One region of the Marilutibacter maris genome, then DNA from elsewhere that is predicted to be linked to it. Evidence: riboswitches for the same ligand, from Rfam matches in the RefSeq annotation. Region 1 holds a riboswitch; the other holds the start of a gene.
What was found. A riboswitch is a leader RNA that binds a small molecule or an ion and turns the genes downstream of it on or off. The one in region 1 is predicted to bind cobalamin.
Positions count from the first base shown of each region.

Region 2: linked by a shared signal. The riboswitch ahead of btuB (TonB-dependent vitamin B12 receptor) and the one ahead of btuB (TonB-dependent vitamin B12 receptor) in region 1 are both predicted to bind cobalamin.

Region 1 is NZ_CP029843.1:3,582,572-3,589,901, reverse strand. Features, by position in the region: gene acnD (Fe/S-dependent 2-methylisocitrate dehydratase AcnD) at 1-1,280, opposite strand, end outside; gene btuB (TonB-dependent vitamin B12 receptor) at 1,948-3,822, opposite strand; cobalamin riboswitch at 3,965-4,232, opposite strand; gene C9I47_RS15470 (TfoX/Sxy family protein) at 4,675-5,055, opposite strand; gene C9I47_RS15465 (GAF domain-containing protein) at 5,052-5,552, opposite strand; gene bioD (dethiobiotin synthase) at 5,595-6,323, shown strand; gene C9I47_RS15455 (efflux RND transporter permease subunit) at 6,416-7,330, opposite strand, start outside.
Region 2 is NZ_CP029843.1:3,134,840-3,142,169, forward strand. Features, by position in the region: gene C9I47_RS13865 (hypothetical protein) at 1-575, opposite strand, end outside; gene btuB (TonB-dependent vitamin B12 receptor) at 631-2,541, opposite strand; cobalamin riboswitch at 2,612-2,869, opposite strand; gene clpB (ATP-dependent chaperone ClpB) at 3,008-5,593, opposite strand; gene C9I47_RS13880 (saccharopine dehydrogenase family protein) at 5,795-6,967, shown strand; gene C9I47_RS13885 (DUF4166 domain-containing protein) at 6,925-7,330, opposite strand, start outside.

The DNA.
Region 1 (7,330 bases):
GGGTTGGAGGTGTTGGTGCAGCTGGTGATCGCGGCGATGATCACCGCGCCGTCGGGCATCCTGCCCGCCGCTTCCTCACGCAGCGCGGCGTCGAGGTGGCCGGCGATGCCGCGCTCGCCCAGCGCCGAGGTCGGCAGGCGCCGGTGCGGGTTGGACGGGCCGGCCATGTTGCGGGTCACCGTCGACAGATCGAAGTGCAGGACGCGCTCGTACTGCGCATCGGCCAGGGCGTCGGCCCACAGCCCGGCCTGTCTGGCGTAGGTTTCCACCAGCGCGATCTGGGCATCGTCGCGACCGGTGAGGCGCAGGTAGTCGAGGGTGTTGTCGTCGATGAAGAACATCGCCGCGGTCGCGCCGTACTCCGGCGCCATGTTGGAGATCGTCGCGCGGTCGCCGAGGGTCAGCGCCGCGGCGCCCTCGCCGCGGAATTCCAGATAGGCGCCGACCACCTTCTGCTGGCGCAGGAACTCGGTCAGCGCCAGTACCACGTCGGTCGCGGTGATGCCCGGCTGCGGGCGGCCGGCCAGTTCGACGCCGACGATGTCGGGCAAACGCATCCAAGAGGCGCGGCCGAGCATCACGTTCTCGGCCTCCAGGCCGCCGACGCCGATCGCGATCACCCCCAGCGCATCCACGTGCGGGGTGTGGCTGTCGGTGCCGACGCAGGTGTCGGGGTAGGCGAGGCCGCGGCCGTCGCCGCTGCGGTCGGCGTGCACCACCGGCGACATCTTCTCCAGATTGATCTGGTGCATGATGCCGTTGCCCGGCGGGATCACGTCGACGTTGCGGAAGGCCAGCTTGGTCCAGTCGATGAAGTGGAAGCGGTCCTCGTTGCGGCGATCCTCGATCGCACGGTTCTTCTCGAACGCGTCCTTGTCGAAGCCCGGCGCCTCGACCGCCAGCGAGTGGTCGACGATCAGCTGCACCGGCACCACCGGGTTCACCGCGGCCGGATCGCCGCCCTTGTCGGCGATCGCGTCGCGCAGGCCGGCCAGGTCGACCAGGGCGGTCTGGCCGAGGATGTCGTGGCAGACCACGCGTGCCGGGAACCACGGGTAGTCGAGGTCGCGGCGGCGCTCGATGTGCTGGCGCAGATAGTCGTCCAGCCGCGCCGGGTCGGCGCGCCGGACCAGGTTCTCGGCGAACACGCGCGAGGTGTAGGGCAGGGTCGCCCAAGCGCCGGCTTGCAGCGCCTCGACCGCCTCGCGGGCGTCGAAATAGTCCAGTTCGGTCCCCGGCAGGGGCTTGCGGTGCTTGCTGTTGACGGCGTTGGCTGACATGCGTGGCTGGCCGGCGAGGCGTTTCGGGGAGACCTCTCAGGATACCAGTGCGGGCAGCTCCCGGCCCGGACGGCGCGAACGCACGCGCGCCAGCTCCACAGTCGCTGGCCACCCTCGGGAGCCTTGCAGAAAAGCATCGCGGCTCACGCCGCTCCTACGAAGAGCGTTTGTCTGTCACATGGCCCCAGCCCCCTGAGTCAGGGGGTGATTCGCATCGCAGATGCGAATGGGGGTGTGGGAGCGCAACGGCGGGGCCCGAGGTTTGCGAAGCAAACCTTGGGAGATATCCGGGCGCAACCGGATATCGTTCCCCCCTGAGTCAGGGGGCGATTCGCATCGCAGATGCGAATGGGGGTGTGGCAGCGCACCGGCGGGGCCCGAGGTTTGCGCAGCAAACTTTGGGAGATATCCGGGCGCAGCCGGATATCGTTCCCCCCTGAGTCAGGGGGCGATTCGCGCCGCGGGCGCGAATGGGGGTGTGGCAGCGCACCGGCGGGGCCCGAGGTTTGCGCAGCAAACTTTGGGGATTCCCGGGCGCAGCCCGGGGATCGCGGCTTACGCCGCTCCTACGGGGGCAACCATGACTGGATCCGCGCGTCCGTTGCGTCGCGGTGGGTAGCCCGGGCGAGGCCGATGATCTCACCCGGGACCCTGTTCCAGCCGCGCCTCAGCGCGGCGCGTAGCGCAGGGTCAGGAACCACTCGCGGCCCGGCCGGTTGTACCAGTCGACGGTCTGGTAGTCGCGGTCGAACAGGTTGGCGACGCGGGCCTGCACGGTCCAGTCGGGGTGGACGGCATACTCGGCGCGCAGATCGAAGCTGGCATGACCGCCGACCCGCACGCTGTTGGCGACATCGTCGTAGCGGCCGCTCTCGGCCACACCGGTCACGCCCAGGCGCAGGTCGCCGAAGGCGCGATCGAGATCGATGCGCGCGCTGCGACGGGCACGGCGCGGCAGCTCGTTGCCGGCATGGAAGCCCTTGCGGTTCTCGCTGTCGACGAAGCTGGCGCTGGCATCGACACTCCAGCCCCACAGCTCGGTGTCCAGGCCGATCTCGGCGCCGCGCAGGCGCGCCTCGTCGATGTTGTTGGGCATGAACAGCGCCGCATCGTAGGCGATCAGATCGTCGACGCGGGTGCTGAAGGCGTCGATCCGCCAGTCGAGGGCGGCGCCGTCGTAGGCCAGACCCAGCTCCCAGCTGCGCGATTCCTCCGGACGCAGATTCGGGTTGTTGAAGAACGGGTAGTACAGCTCGTTGAAGGTCGGCGCCTTGAATGCGCTGCCGTAGCCGGCGGTCAGCCGCCAGTTCCCGCCGAAGCCCAGGCCCCAGGCGACGCTGCCGGTGGTATGGCCGTCGAACTGCTCGTTGTCGTCGCGGCGCAGGCTGGCCTCGAACGACTGCCGACCGAGGCTGCCCGCGGCGAACTGGCCGCGGTACTGCACGAAGGCGGCGCGGTTGTCGCGGGAGGTCTCATCGTAGGCGGTGTTGCTGTCGACGCGGTCGCGCAGCCAGTCCAGGCCGACGCTGAACAGATGGTCGCCGGCGAACCTGAAGTCGCCCTGCAGGGTGGCGCTGTCGCGGTCGGTGTCGAAGTAGCCGACATCGATGCCATCCATGTAGTTGTCGGAGGCGTCGGTGTTGCGGCCCAGGTTCAGGCTGACGGTGGCGACCTCGTTGGGGGTCCAGCGCGCGTTGGCGCCAAGTACCTGCTGGGTCACCTTGGACAGGTTCTGGAAGCTGCCGTCGTACTCGTTGCGGCCCTCGGCGCGCAGCGCATGCGCCCCGAACGCGAAGGTGTCGCCGACGTCGTAGCCGGCGCGCGCCGACAGCGAGCGGTTGCGGTAGCCGTCGCGGTCGGGCTCGTCGGTGAAGCAGCCGGCACCGAAGTCGAACGGGATCGACGGATCCGGGCCGCGGCCGCTGCAGGCGTCGAAGCCCTCGGTGTTGGTGTAGGCGGTGTCGATGCCGAACCAGGCGCCGCCGCTGCGGCCGCCGATGCCGGCGCTGCCTTCGGCGTAGTCGTTGCTGCCGACGGTGGCGCTGGCGCGCAGGTTCAGGCCTTCCCGGTCGCGCCGGGTGAAGATCTGGATCACGCCGCCGATCGCCTCGCTGCCGTACAGGCTCGAGCGCGGGCCGCGCACCACTTCGATGCGTTCGATCAGCGCCAGCGGCAGGTCCTGGAACGAGGCCAGGCCCGAGGTCGCCGAACCGATGCGGACGCCGTCGACCAGCACCAGCACGTGGTCGGACTCGCTGCCGCGCAGGAACAGGGTGCTGAGCTTGCCGGTGCCGCCCTGGTTGGCGATCGAGATGCCGGCGCGACCGCGCAGCAGGTCGGTCAGGTCGCGGGCCTGGCTGCGCTCGATGGTGGCGCGATCGATCACCTCGACCGGGACCAGGGTGTCGTCGACGCTGACCGCGGTGCGGTTGGCGGTGACCACGACTTCATCCAGTTCGGTCGCCTGCTGGGCGTGGACCTGCGGCGCGGCGGATGCGGCCAGGACGGCGGCGACGGCCAGGGTCAGGGATTTGGGGTGCATCGGCTCTCTCCAGCACGCAGGGGGCGCCTGCGCATCGCGTTACGGGGCGCGCGGAAGGAGAGGGCCTCGACCGCCGGCCAGGGCCGGCATCGCCGCCGCGACGCCCTCCGCATCGCAATCAGTCGTGGCGTCGCGCGATCGGCGCGACCCCGGCGACGAGGCCGGTCTCCGGACTTGCGGCTGGACCCGGACCGTGCGGTCCGGAATCCCGGCGCCGACGCCTTCCCGTGCGATGCACAGTGGCCGATGTCGGAGCCTTGGCGCGCTTACCGTTGCGGGGGCAGTGCCGGACTGCTGCATGCCGGCCGGGCCTCGTTGGCGAGGTCCGACCGTGGCAGGTCACCGGCTTCCCGTTTCAACCCGTTCGCGCACGTGGCGCGGGCCGGGTCACCTCGAAGCGCGCGCAGTGTACGCCAAAAGGCCGGAAGTGAGGGGGAAAGAGGAGAAGTGAGGGGGGAGAAGCGAGGAGCGAGAGAAGGGCGGCATCTCCGCCCTCGCGGCCTGCTTTCCTGCCGGGGGGCTTTCCGTGCTTCCGCCGGTCCTGCGGCATGAACGCATAGACCCAGCCCCCTGCGTGAGGGGGCGATTCGTGCTGCAGGCACGAATGGGGGGGTGGCAGCGCAACGGTGGGGCCCAAGGTTTGCGCAGCAAACTTTGGGGATTCCCGGGCGCAGCCCGGGGATCACCGGCTCACGCCGCTCCTACATGGGCGATCGAGCTTCACGACGCGGGTTGGGTTCCCTTCCATCCAGACGGCCTGGACCCGAGACCGAGACGAACCGGATCCTCGTAGGAGCGGCGTGAGCCGCGATGGGGCCCTCCCGGGGAAGGCCATCAAGTCGCACGCCGCTGTCAAGGCTCTGCGTCGTTGCCGTCGCTACCTTCGTCGGGATCCGCGGGCGGGAGTTCGACCGTGTCGGCGGTCAGCACCGTGGTCCGCACCGGCGCGGCGGCCGGCTTGTAGCGCGGCGGCGGCAACTGCTCGATCGCGGCCTCGGCTTCGGCGACCAGCTGTTGCCGGCGCGCGTCCGGCACTTCCTGCCAGTGGCAGTCGCACAGCGCGCCCTCGATCGCGTAGAGCAGGTTCATGGTCGGCTTGAAGCCGGCCCGCTTGATCCGCATGAACGCTTCGACCGGACCGGCCGCCTCCAGGTCTTCGCGGCTGTGCAGGCCGACCTGGCGCAGCCAGGCCGCGCTCTTGGGACCGATGTTGCGCAGTTTCGGCAGGCTCATCCGTGTGGCTCCGGCTCCAGGGCGTCGGTATACAGTCGCGCCAGCGCTTCGATACCGGCCTGGTCGTCGGCCTCGAAACGGCCCCGCAGCGGGCTGTCGATGTCGAGTACGCCGAGCAGGTCGCCGTTGCGCGCGAACAGGGGCACGACCAGCTCCGAGCGCGAGGCCGCGTCGCAGGCGATATGGCCGGGAAAGGCGTCGACGTCGTCGACCCGCTGGGTCTGGCCGGTCTGCGCGGCGGTGCCGCACACGCCCTTGCCGACCGCGATGCGCACGCAGGCCGGCAGGCCCTGGAACGGCCCGACCACCAGCTCGTTGCCATCGAAGAAGTAGAAGCCGACCCAGTTCAGGTCCGGCAGGCTGTTGAACACCAGTGCCGCCAGGTTGGCGGCATTGGCGATGCGGTCGTGCTCGCCATGGAGCAGACCGCGGGCCTGGTCGGCCAGCTGGGCGTACTGTTCCGGCTTGTTGCCGGTCAGGGTGGTAGCGGCGAACATTCCCGGAGTTTAGCAGCGCGCCGCGCTGTGTTCAGGATCAGCATGACCGCCCAAGAACATCGCTTCGAGACCGCCCCGTCCGCCGCCACCGCCATCGGCGTCTTCGTCACCGGCACCGATACCGGTATCGGCAAGTCGGTCGCCAGCGCCTGCCTGCTGCATGCGCTGCGGGCGCAAGGCCTGCGCGCGAGCGGGATGAAGCCGGTCGCCAGCGGCTGCGAACCCAGCCCCGACGGCTGGCGCAACGAGGACGCGTTGCTGCTGCAGGCGGCCAGCGACCCGCGGCCGCCCTACGCGGAGGTCAATCCGTACGCGTTGCCGGCGCCATTGGCGCCGGAGCTGGCCGCGGCCGATGCCGGGGTCGAACTGGAACTGGAGGCGATCGCCGCCGCCTATGCGCGCCTGGCCGCGGCCGCCGATCGGGTCGTGGTCGAGGGGGTCGGCGGCTGGGCGGCGCCGTTGTCGGCGAGCCTGGACCAGGTCGACCTGGTCCGCGCGCTGGACCTGCCGGTGGTGCTGGTGGTCGGGTTGAGGCTGGGCTGCATCAATCATGCGCGGCTGAGCGCGCGCGCGATCGCCGCCGACGGCCGTCGCCTGGCCGGATGGATCGCCAACGACATCGACCCGGACATGCAGCGCGCCGACGACAACTTCCGGCTGCTGCAGGCGCGCCTGCCGGCGCCGTGCCTGGGACGGGTGCCGCATCTGCGCGACCTGGCGGCGTTGCCGACGGTGGCGCTGGACGTCTCGCCCCTGCTGGCGCCCGCCTGACATCGGCAGGGCGCGACCTCAGGCGCCCACAAAAAAGCCCGGGCCGCGCCCCGCCATTGCCGGCGGCGACGCGGCCCGGGCGGTCATGCCGTTCAGCCCTGCTGCGGTGCCGGATTCAGCGCCGGGGCCTTCTCTTCCCCGTCGGCATGCTGCGCCGAGTGATCACGTGCCAGGTACAGATAGAACGCCGGCAGCACGAACAGGGTGAACAGCGTGCCGATGCTCATGCCCGAGACGATCACGGTGCCCATCGAGAAGCGCGAGGCCGCGCCCGGGCCGCTGGCCATCAGCAGCGGGATCATCGCGAACACCAGCGCCGCGGTGGTCATCAGCACCGGACGCAGACGGATGCTGGTGGCGTGCTCGATCGCATCGCGCTTGGACATGCCCTGCTCGATCTGCAGCTTGTTGGCGAACTCCACGATCAGGATGCCGTGCTTGGAGATCACCCCGACCAGGGTCACCAGGCCGACCTGGGTGTAGATGTTGATGCTCATCCCCGGGAACGCCTCGATGCCGCTGAAACTCAGGATGTTGGCGACCAGGGCCAGCACGTTGAGCACCAGCAGCGCGCCGCAGATCGCCATCGGCACGGTCAGCAGCATGATCAGGGCGTCGCGGAAACTCTCGAACTGCGCCGACAGCACCAGGAAGATCACGATCAGCGCCAGTCCCATCGTGACCAGCATCGCCGCGCCCTCCTGCTTGAACTGGCGCGACTCTCCGGCGTAGTCGACGCTGTAGCCCTGCGGCAGCACCTCGTTCGCGGCCTCCTCGAGGATGCTCAGCGCCTCGCCCTTGCTGACGCCCGGACGCGGCGCGAAGGTGATCGCCACCGCGTTCAACTGCTGGAAGCGCTTGAGCGACTGCGGCTGGGTGCTCTCCTTCAGCGTCACCACGGTCGACAACGGGATCAGTTCGCCGTCGCGGGTGCGGGTGTAGTAGTTCTCAAGGTCGCTGGCGTTGAGGCGATCGCTGCGCTGGACCTGCGGAATCACCCGATAGGA
Region 2 (7,330 bases), 450 kb from region 1:
GAGTCGACCGCATGCGCGGCACGACCGCGCTGGGCGAAGGCGACGATGCCGTGCACCGCCAGCGCCACGGCGACGTACATCATCGTGGTGCGCACGAACAGCGGCCCCCACTGCCAGGCGCGGGCGAGGTACTCGGCGAAGTGCGGGTTCTCGTAGCGCCCGCCGAGCCAGTAGAACGCGCCGTTGGAGATCAGGAACGACACGCTGGCGGCGACCAGGCCGACGCCGGCCGCGCCCAGCAGCGGACCGATTCGTCCGTCGAGCCTCGGCGTGTACAGACGGCCGCCGTACCACAGCACCGCGTAGGCCGGCAGCAGGAACGCATACGAGGGTGTGACGCAGAAGTCGCTGACCCCGGCGTACTCGATCGATACCCAGTCGACCGCGACCGCCAGCGCCAGCAGGGCGACGAACTGCCAGTGCCGGCGCAGGTACAGGCCGCCGAGGAAGAACAGCGCCATCGAGGCGTCGGGCAGGTGCAGTGCGTCGCCGAAATGGTTGAAACGCGTCGCCACCATCAGCGCGGCGAACGCGGACAACAGGGCGAGGTTCATCGGTCTGGAAAACGGCTTCATGGCGGGCCTCGTCGAGGTGGGTGGAAGGCCGTTCCATGGCCGTGATGCGGGGCGCTCAGTCGTTCGGGCGCCAGCGCAGGCTCAGCAGCCATTGGCGGCCGGGCTGGTTGTAGAAGGTCGCGGTCTCGTACCGCTTGTCGAACACGTTGTCGAGCGACAGCCGCAGCTGCCAGGCCGGCGACAGCGCGTAGCCCACGCGCAGGTCGGTCAGGCCGTAGCCGCCCATCCGGCGGGTGTTGGCGAGATTGTCGTAGCGCGCGCCCGCGCCAGTGACCGAGGCGCCGACGCTGAGCGCCCCGAAACCGCGGTCCAGATCGATGCGGCCGCTGCGCCTGGCCCGTCGCGGCAGTACGTTGCCGCGGTAGCCGGACACGTCGGCGTCGTTCTCCGGGTCGAGCAGGGTCGCGGTCGCGGCCAGCTCCCAGCCGGCCACGGTGGTCCCCAGCACGCCCTCCAGGCCACGGATGCGGGCACGGTCGATGTTGTTGGGACCGCCGAACTGACCGAGGTCGGCGTCGTAGGCGATCATGTCGTCGATGCGGGTCTGGTAGGCGTTGAGCGACCAGCGACCCCAGCCGTGTTCGCCGCGCAGGCCGATCTCGACGCTGCGCGAGGACTCCGGCCCCAGCGCCGGATTGCCGTAGCCGGGGAAGTAGAGCTCGTTGAAGGTCGGCGCCTTGAACGCGGTGCCGGCGCTGGCGGTCAGGCGCAGCGCGTTGGTGATGTCCCAGCCCCACAACACGCTGCCGGTGGTCTTGCCGCCGAACTGCGCGTTGTCGTCGCGGCGCACGCTGGCCTGCAGCGATTGCGTACCGAACGTCTGTTGCCACTGCGCGAATGCGCCGCGATTGATCCGCACGTCGGTCGCGTAGTCGGTGGTGCCCTCGACCTCGTCGCGCTGCCAGTCGAATCCCAGCGTCAGCAGTCCGCCGCCGGCGCCGATGTCGGCCTGCAGTCCGGCCAGCTGACGGCGGGTGTCGAAGCGCGATGAGAACGCGCCGTCGAAATAGTTGTCGCTCAGGTCGGCGCTGGTAGCGGCGCTGGCGGTGAGCTTGAAGCCCGGCCCTGTGCTGTAGCTCAGGCGGCCGCCGACCGCCTGCTGGACGGTATCGGCCTCGCTCGCCGGTCCGCCGTCGTACTCGTTGCGGCCCTCGGCGCGGAACACCCGCAGGTCGCCGTCCCAGCGCTCGCCGAAACGGTAGCCGCCCTGCACGCTCAGCGAACTGTTGCGGTAGCCGTCGCGGTCCGGGTCGAAGTTGCGGGTGCCGCGGTAGGCGTTGATGCCTTCGGTGGTCTCGTGCGCGGCCTGCACCGAGTACCAGCCGTCGCCGCCCTTGCCGGCCACGCCCGCCGAGGCGCGGTGGCTGTCCTGACTACCGACCGCCAGCATCGCGCTGGGCTCGAACGGACCGCGCGGACGCCGGGTGAAGATCTGCACCACGCCGCCCAGCGCCTCCGAGCCGTACAGACTGGAGAACGGGCCGCGCACGATCTCGATGCGCTCGATCTGCTCGACCGGGATGTCCTGCAAGGCGGCACTGCCGCTGGTGGCCGAACCGATGCGCACACCGTCGACCAGCACCAGCACGTGATCGGACTCGGTCCCGCGCAGGAACAGCGAGGTCGATTTGCCGGGGCCGCCGTTGTTGGCCAGCGAGATGCCGGCACGGCCGCGCAGCAAGTCCGGCAGCGACGGCGGCTGCAGACGCTCGATCTGCTCGCGGTCGATCACCGTCACCGCGGCCAGGGTCTGGTCCTGGGTCTGCGCGGTGCGGGTGGCGGTGACGACGACCCCATCCAGATCGGTGGCGGCGCCTTCGGCCAGGGCCGGGGCTGAAACCAGCAGGGCGCCCGGGAACACCAGGGCACAGGCCGCGGCGAGCGCGCGACGACGGAACACGACGGTATTGCAACAACGCACACGGACTCCTTCACCGCGCCTGCCCGCGCGGATGGCATGGGACATCGTCGACGGACGGGAGGCGTGTTCGAGTCGGCGCGCGGCAAGTGCGCAGCCCGTGACATCGCCCACCGCATGTCGGGTCATGCCCGGGGCCGGTCTCCGGGCTCGCGAGTGGAGCGGGCGGACTGTCGTCGCCGGCTCCCGGTCCGCGCCTTCCCATGCGTCAAGCACAGTGGCCGTATGCGGACCTTGCCTCGCCTACCGTTGCGGGGGCAGCTCCGGAATTGCCGGCCGCGCGTCCACGGGCGTGGAAGGCGGTCCGGCGCACCGGATTCCCGTTTCAACCGCCGTCCCGGTCGGGGCGACGGTCACCTCAGGCGGGCGCCAGTCTAGCAGCAAGCCGGGCCCCTCCCACCATGCGATGGCGCATGGCGGAACAAGCCTTCGGCATGAGCCCGGAGCCCGCCCCCGGACATGCGAACGGCCCGGGAAACCGGGCCGTCGCGGACATCCCCCGATGGCGTCGGGATCAGGCCTTGCGGAATACCAGCTGGCCGCCCTCGGCATCGGCGACGATGGTGTCGCCGGCCACGAACTCGCCGGCCAGGATCCGCTGCGCCAACGGGTTCTCCAACTGCTGCTGGATCGCGCGCTTGAGCGGACGCGCACCGTAGACCGGGTCGAAGCCGACATTGCCGAGCAGCGCGATCGCATCGTCGGTCAGCTCCAGCTGCAGGCCGCGCTCGGCCAGGCGCTTGTCGAGTCCGGCGAGCTGGATCTTCGCGATCTCGCGGATCTGCGCCTTGCCCAGCGGATGGAACACCACGATGTCGTCGAGCCGGTTGATGAACTCCGGACGGAAGTGGTTCTGCACCACCCCCATCACCGCCGCCTTCATCTTGGTGTAGCCCTCCGCGGAATCGTCCTCGGACAACTCCTGGATCATCTGGCTGCCGAGGTTGGAGGTCATCACGATCACGGTGTTGCGGAAGTCGACCGTGCGCCCCTGGCCGTCGGTCAGGCGTCCGTCGTCGAGCACCTGCAGCAGGATGTTGAACACGTCCGGATGCGCCTTCTCGACCTCGTCGAGCAGGATCACGCTGTACGGGCGCCGGCGCACCGCCTCGGTCAGGTAGCCGCCCTCCTCGTAGCCGACGTAGCCCGGAGGCGCGCCGACCAGGCGACTGACCGCGTGCTTCTCCATGAACTCGCTCATGTCGATGCGGACCATCGCGTCCGGCGAGTCGAACAGGAACTCGGCCAGCGCCTTGCACAGCTCGGTCTTGCCGACGCCGGTCGGCCCGAGGAACAGGAACGAACCGCTCGGGCGGTTGGGATCGCTCAGGCCGGCGCGCGAACGGCGCACCGCATCGGAGACGACCCGGATCGCCTCGTCCTGGCCGACCACGCGCGCATGCAGGTGATCCTCCATCTGCAGCAGCTTCTCGCGCTCGCCCTCCAGCATCTTCGACACCGGGATGCCGGTCCAGCGCGCGACCACCTCGGCGATCTCCTCGGCGGTGACCTTGTCCTGCAGCAGGGTGAAGCCGGTCTTCTCGGCCTCCTGCGCGGCCTTGAGCTGCTTCTCCAGCTCCGGCAGCGCGCCGTACTGGATCTCGCTCATCTTCGCGAAGTCCTGCGCACGTTGCGCCGCCTCCAGCTCGAGCTTGGCCTGCTCGATCTGCTCCTTGACCCGGGTCGCGCCCTGCAGGGTCGCCTTCTCGGCCTTCCAGACCTCCTCCAGATCGTTGAACTCGCGCTCCAGCGTGGCGATCTCGGACTCCAGATCGGCCAGGCGCTGCTTCGATGCGTCGTCCTTCTCCTTCTTCAGCGCCTCGCGCTGGATCTTCAGCTGGATCAGCCGGCGTTCCTTGCGGTCCAGCTCCTCGGGCTTGGAGTCGATCTCCATGCGGATGCGGCTGGCGGCCTCGTCCATCAGGTCGATCGCCTTGTCGGGCAGCTGGCGGTCGGCGATGTAGCGGTTGCTCAGGGTCGCCGCGGCGACGATCGCCGGATCGGTGATCTCGACGCCATGGTGGACCGCGTACTTCTCCTTCAGTCCGCGCAGGATCGCGATGGTGTCCTCCACCGAGGGCTCGCCGACGAAGACCTTCTGGAAGCGACGCTCCAGCGCGGCGTCCTTCTCGACGTACTTGCGGTACTCGTCCAGCGTGGTCGCGCCGATGCAGTGCAGCTCACCGCGCGCCAGCGCCGGCTTGAGCATGTTGCCGGCGTCCATCGCGCCGTCGGCCTTGCCGGCGCCGACCATGGTGTGCAGCTCGTCGATGAACAGGATCACCTGGCCCTCGTTCTTGGCCAGGTCGTTGAGCACGCCCTTCAGCCGCTCCTCGAATTCGCCGCGGAACTTGGCGCCGGCGATCAGCGCGCCCATGTCCAACGCCAGCACGCGCTTGCCGCGCAGGCCCTCGGGGACCTCGCCGTTGACGATGCGCTGGGCCAGGCCCTCGACGATCGCGGTCTTGCCCACGCCGGGCTCGCCGATCAGCACCGGGTTGTTCTTGGTCCGGCGCTGCAGCACCTGCACGGTGCGACGGATCTCCTCGTCGCGACCGATCACCGGATCGAGCTTGCCGGACTCGGCGCGCGCGGTCAGGTCGACGCAGTACTTCTCCAGCGCCTGGCGCTGGTCCTCGGCATTCTCCGACTGCACCGATTCGCCGCCGCGGGCCTTGTCGATCGCCGCCTCCAGCCGTGCCTTGTCGGCGCCGACCGCCTTGAGCAGCTTGCCGGCCTCGGTGCCGCTGTCCAGCGCGGCGAGCAGGAACAGTTCGGAGGCGATGAAGGCATCGCCCCGCTGCTGGGCGAGCTTGTCGGTGACATTGAGCAGGCGCGCCAGGTCGTTGCCGACGGAGACGTTGCCGTCCTGGCCGGAGACCTTCGGCAGCTTGTCCAGCGCCTCGCCGAGCCGCTCGCGCAGCAGCGGCACGTTGACGCCGGCCTGCGCCAGCAGCGGTCGGGTACCGCCGCCCTGCTGGTCGATCAGCGCCGCCAGCAGGTGCACCGCTTCGATCACGTTGTTGTCGCGCCCGACCGCCAGCGATTGCGCATCGGCGATCGCCTGCTGGAAGCGCGATGTCAGCTTGTCCATCCGCATCTGCAAACCCCTTGGAATCGTGGGCGGCGCCAACGCCGCGATGGCATCGAAATGCGGTCGCGCGGCGGGCGATTCAAGCGAGGTTCAAGGATGCGGCAGCGGCCGTTCAGGGATCGTGATACCCCGCGGCAACCGGACCGCGGCCGCCGGGCCCGGACGCCGCCGCGGGGATATCGCCCGGTTCTCCCCTACCATGGCCGCATGCGCATCCTGATCCTCGGCGGCTACGGGCAGTTCGGCGGCCGCATCAGCCGCACACTGGCCGCGGATGCCGGCTTCGAGATCCTCGTCGCCGGGCGCGATGGCGACCGTGCCCGCCGCTTCATCGACGCCAGCGGCGCCTGCGGCCGGACCATGCGTCCACTGCGGCTCGACGCCAGCGACGATGCGGCGGTCGCGCAGTCATTCGAACAACGGCGGCCCGGCCTGGTCATCCATACCGCCGGCCCGTTCCAGGGACAGGATTATGCGGTCGCCCGCGCGGCGTTGCGGGCCGGCGCGCACTACATCGACCTGGCCGATGCACGCGCCTTCGTCGCCGGATTCGCCGCGCTGGAGGATGAGGCGAAGGCCGCCGGTCTTCGCGCCGTCAGCGGCGCCAGCAGCGTGCCCGGCCTCAGCGCGGCGGTGATCGAGGCCCACCTGCACCGCTTCACCCGCCTCGACGCGGTCGAGGCCGGGATATCCCCCGGCAACCGCACGCCGCGCGGGTTGGCGACCACGCGCGCGATCCTCGGCTACGTCGGCCGCCCCTACCCGGCCCTGCTGCATGGCAGGCGTCGCACGGTCCACGGCTGGCAATCGCTGCGCAGGCTGGGGCTGCCCGGCGTCGGCACGCGCTGGCTGGCCCGCTGCGAGGTACCCGACCTGGATGTGTTGCCGGCCCGCTATCCGTCGCTGGGACACTGCGACTTCCGTGCCGGACTGGAATTGCGGCGGATGCACTTCGGTCTCTGGCTGGGCAGTTGGGCCGTGCGCGCGCGGTTGCTGCCCGGCCTGCAGCCGTGGGCCGGCCCGCTGCTGCGACTGAGCGAGCGCTGGCTCGATACCGGCTCCGACACCGGCCTGATGCATGTGGACATGCACGGGATCGGCGAGAGCGGCGATGCACTGTCGCTGCGCTGGCAGATGATCCTGCGCGACGGCGACGGTCCGCAGGTCCCGTGCACCGCGGCCATCGTACTGGCACGGAAGCTGGCGCGGGGCGAGCTGGCCGGCGCGGGCGCCGGCCCCTGCCTGGATCTGTTCACTCTGGACGAATACCTGTCGGCACTCGACGGTTTCGCGGTCGAGACGCGGACCAGGGAACTCGAGCATCGGCGGTCCGGATATCAACCGGGTTCGAGGCAACCCCCGGGTTCAAGCCAACCCTGATAGCGGATCAGCCGCCCGATCAGCGGCAGTTTCGCCTCGACCTCGAATTCATAGCGGCCTTCGCGTTCGCGCTCGCGGCATTGCACGCCCGAGAACAGCCCGGCCGGCAGCGGCAGCAGGCCGAGCAGCCGCACGCCGTCGACGTTCCAGAAGATCGTGCCGTCCCACGCATGCAGGGCGAACCGGAACTGCACCAGCCCCAGTCTTTCGCACAACAGGCCGTCGCGGCAGTAGAGCGTGGACACCATCTTGCGGCCGCCGAAATCGCGACGCCATATCTCGCGATCGCCGTCGGCGCTGAACTCGACCCGGGTCCGCACATCGGTCATCGACGGCGGCAGACGGGTCGCGACCGCGCACAGC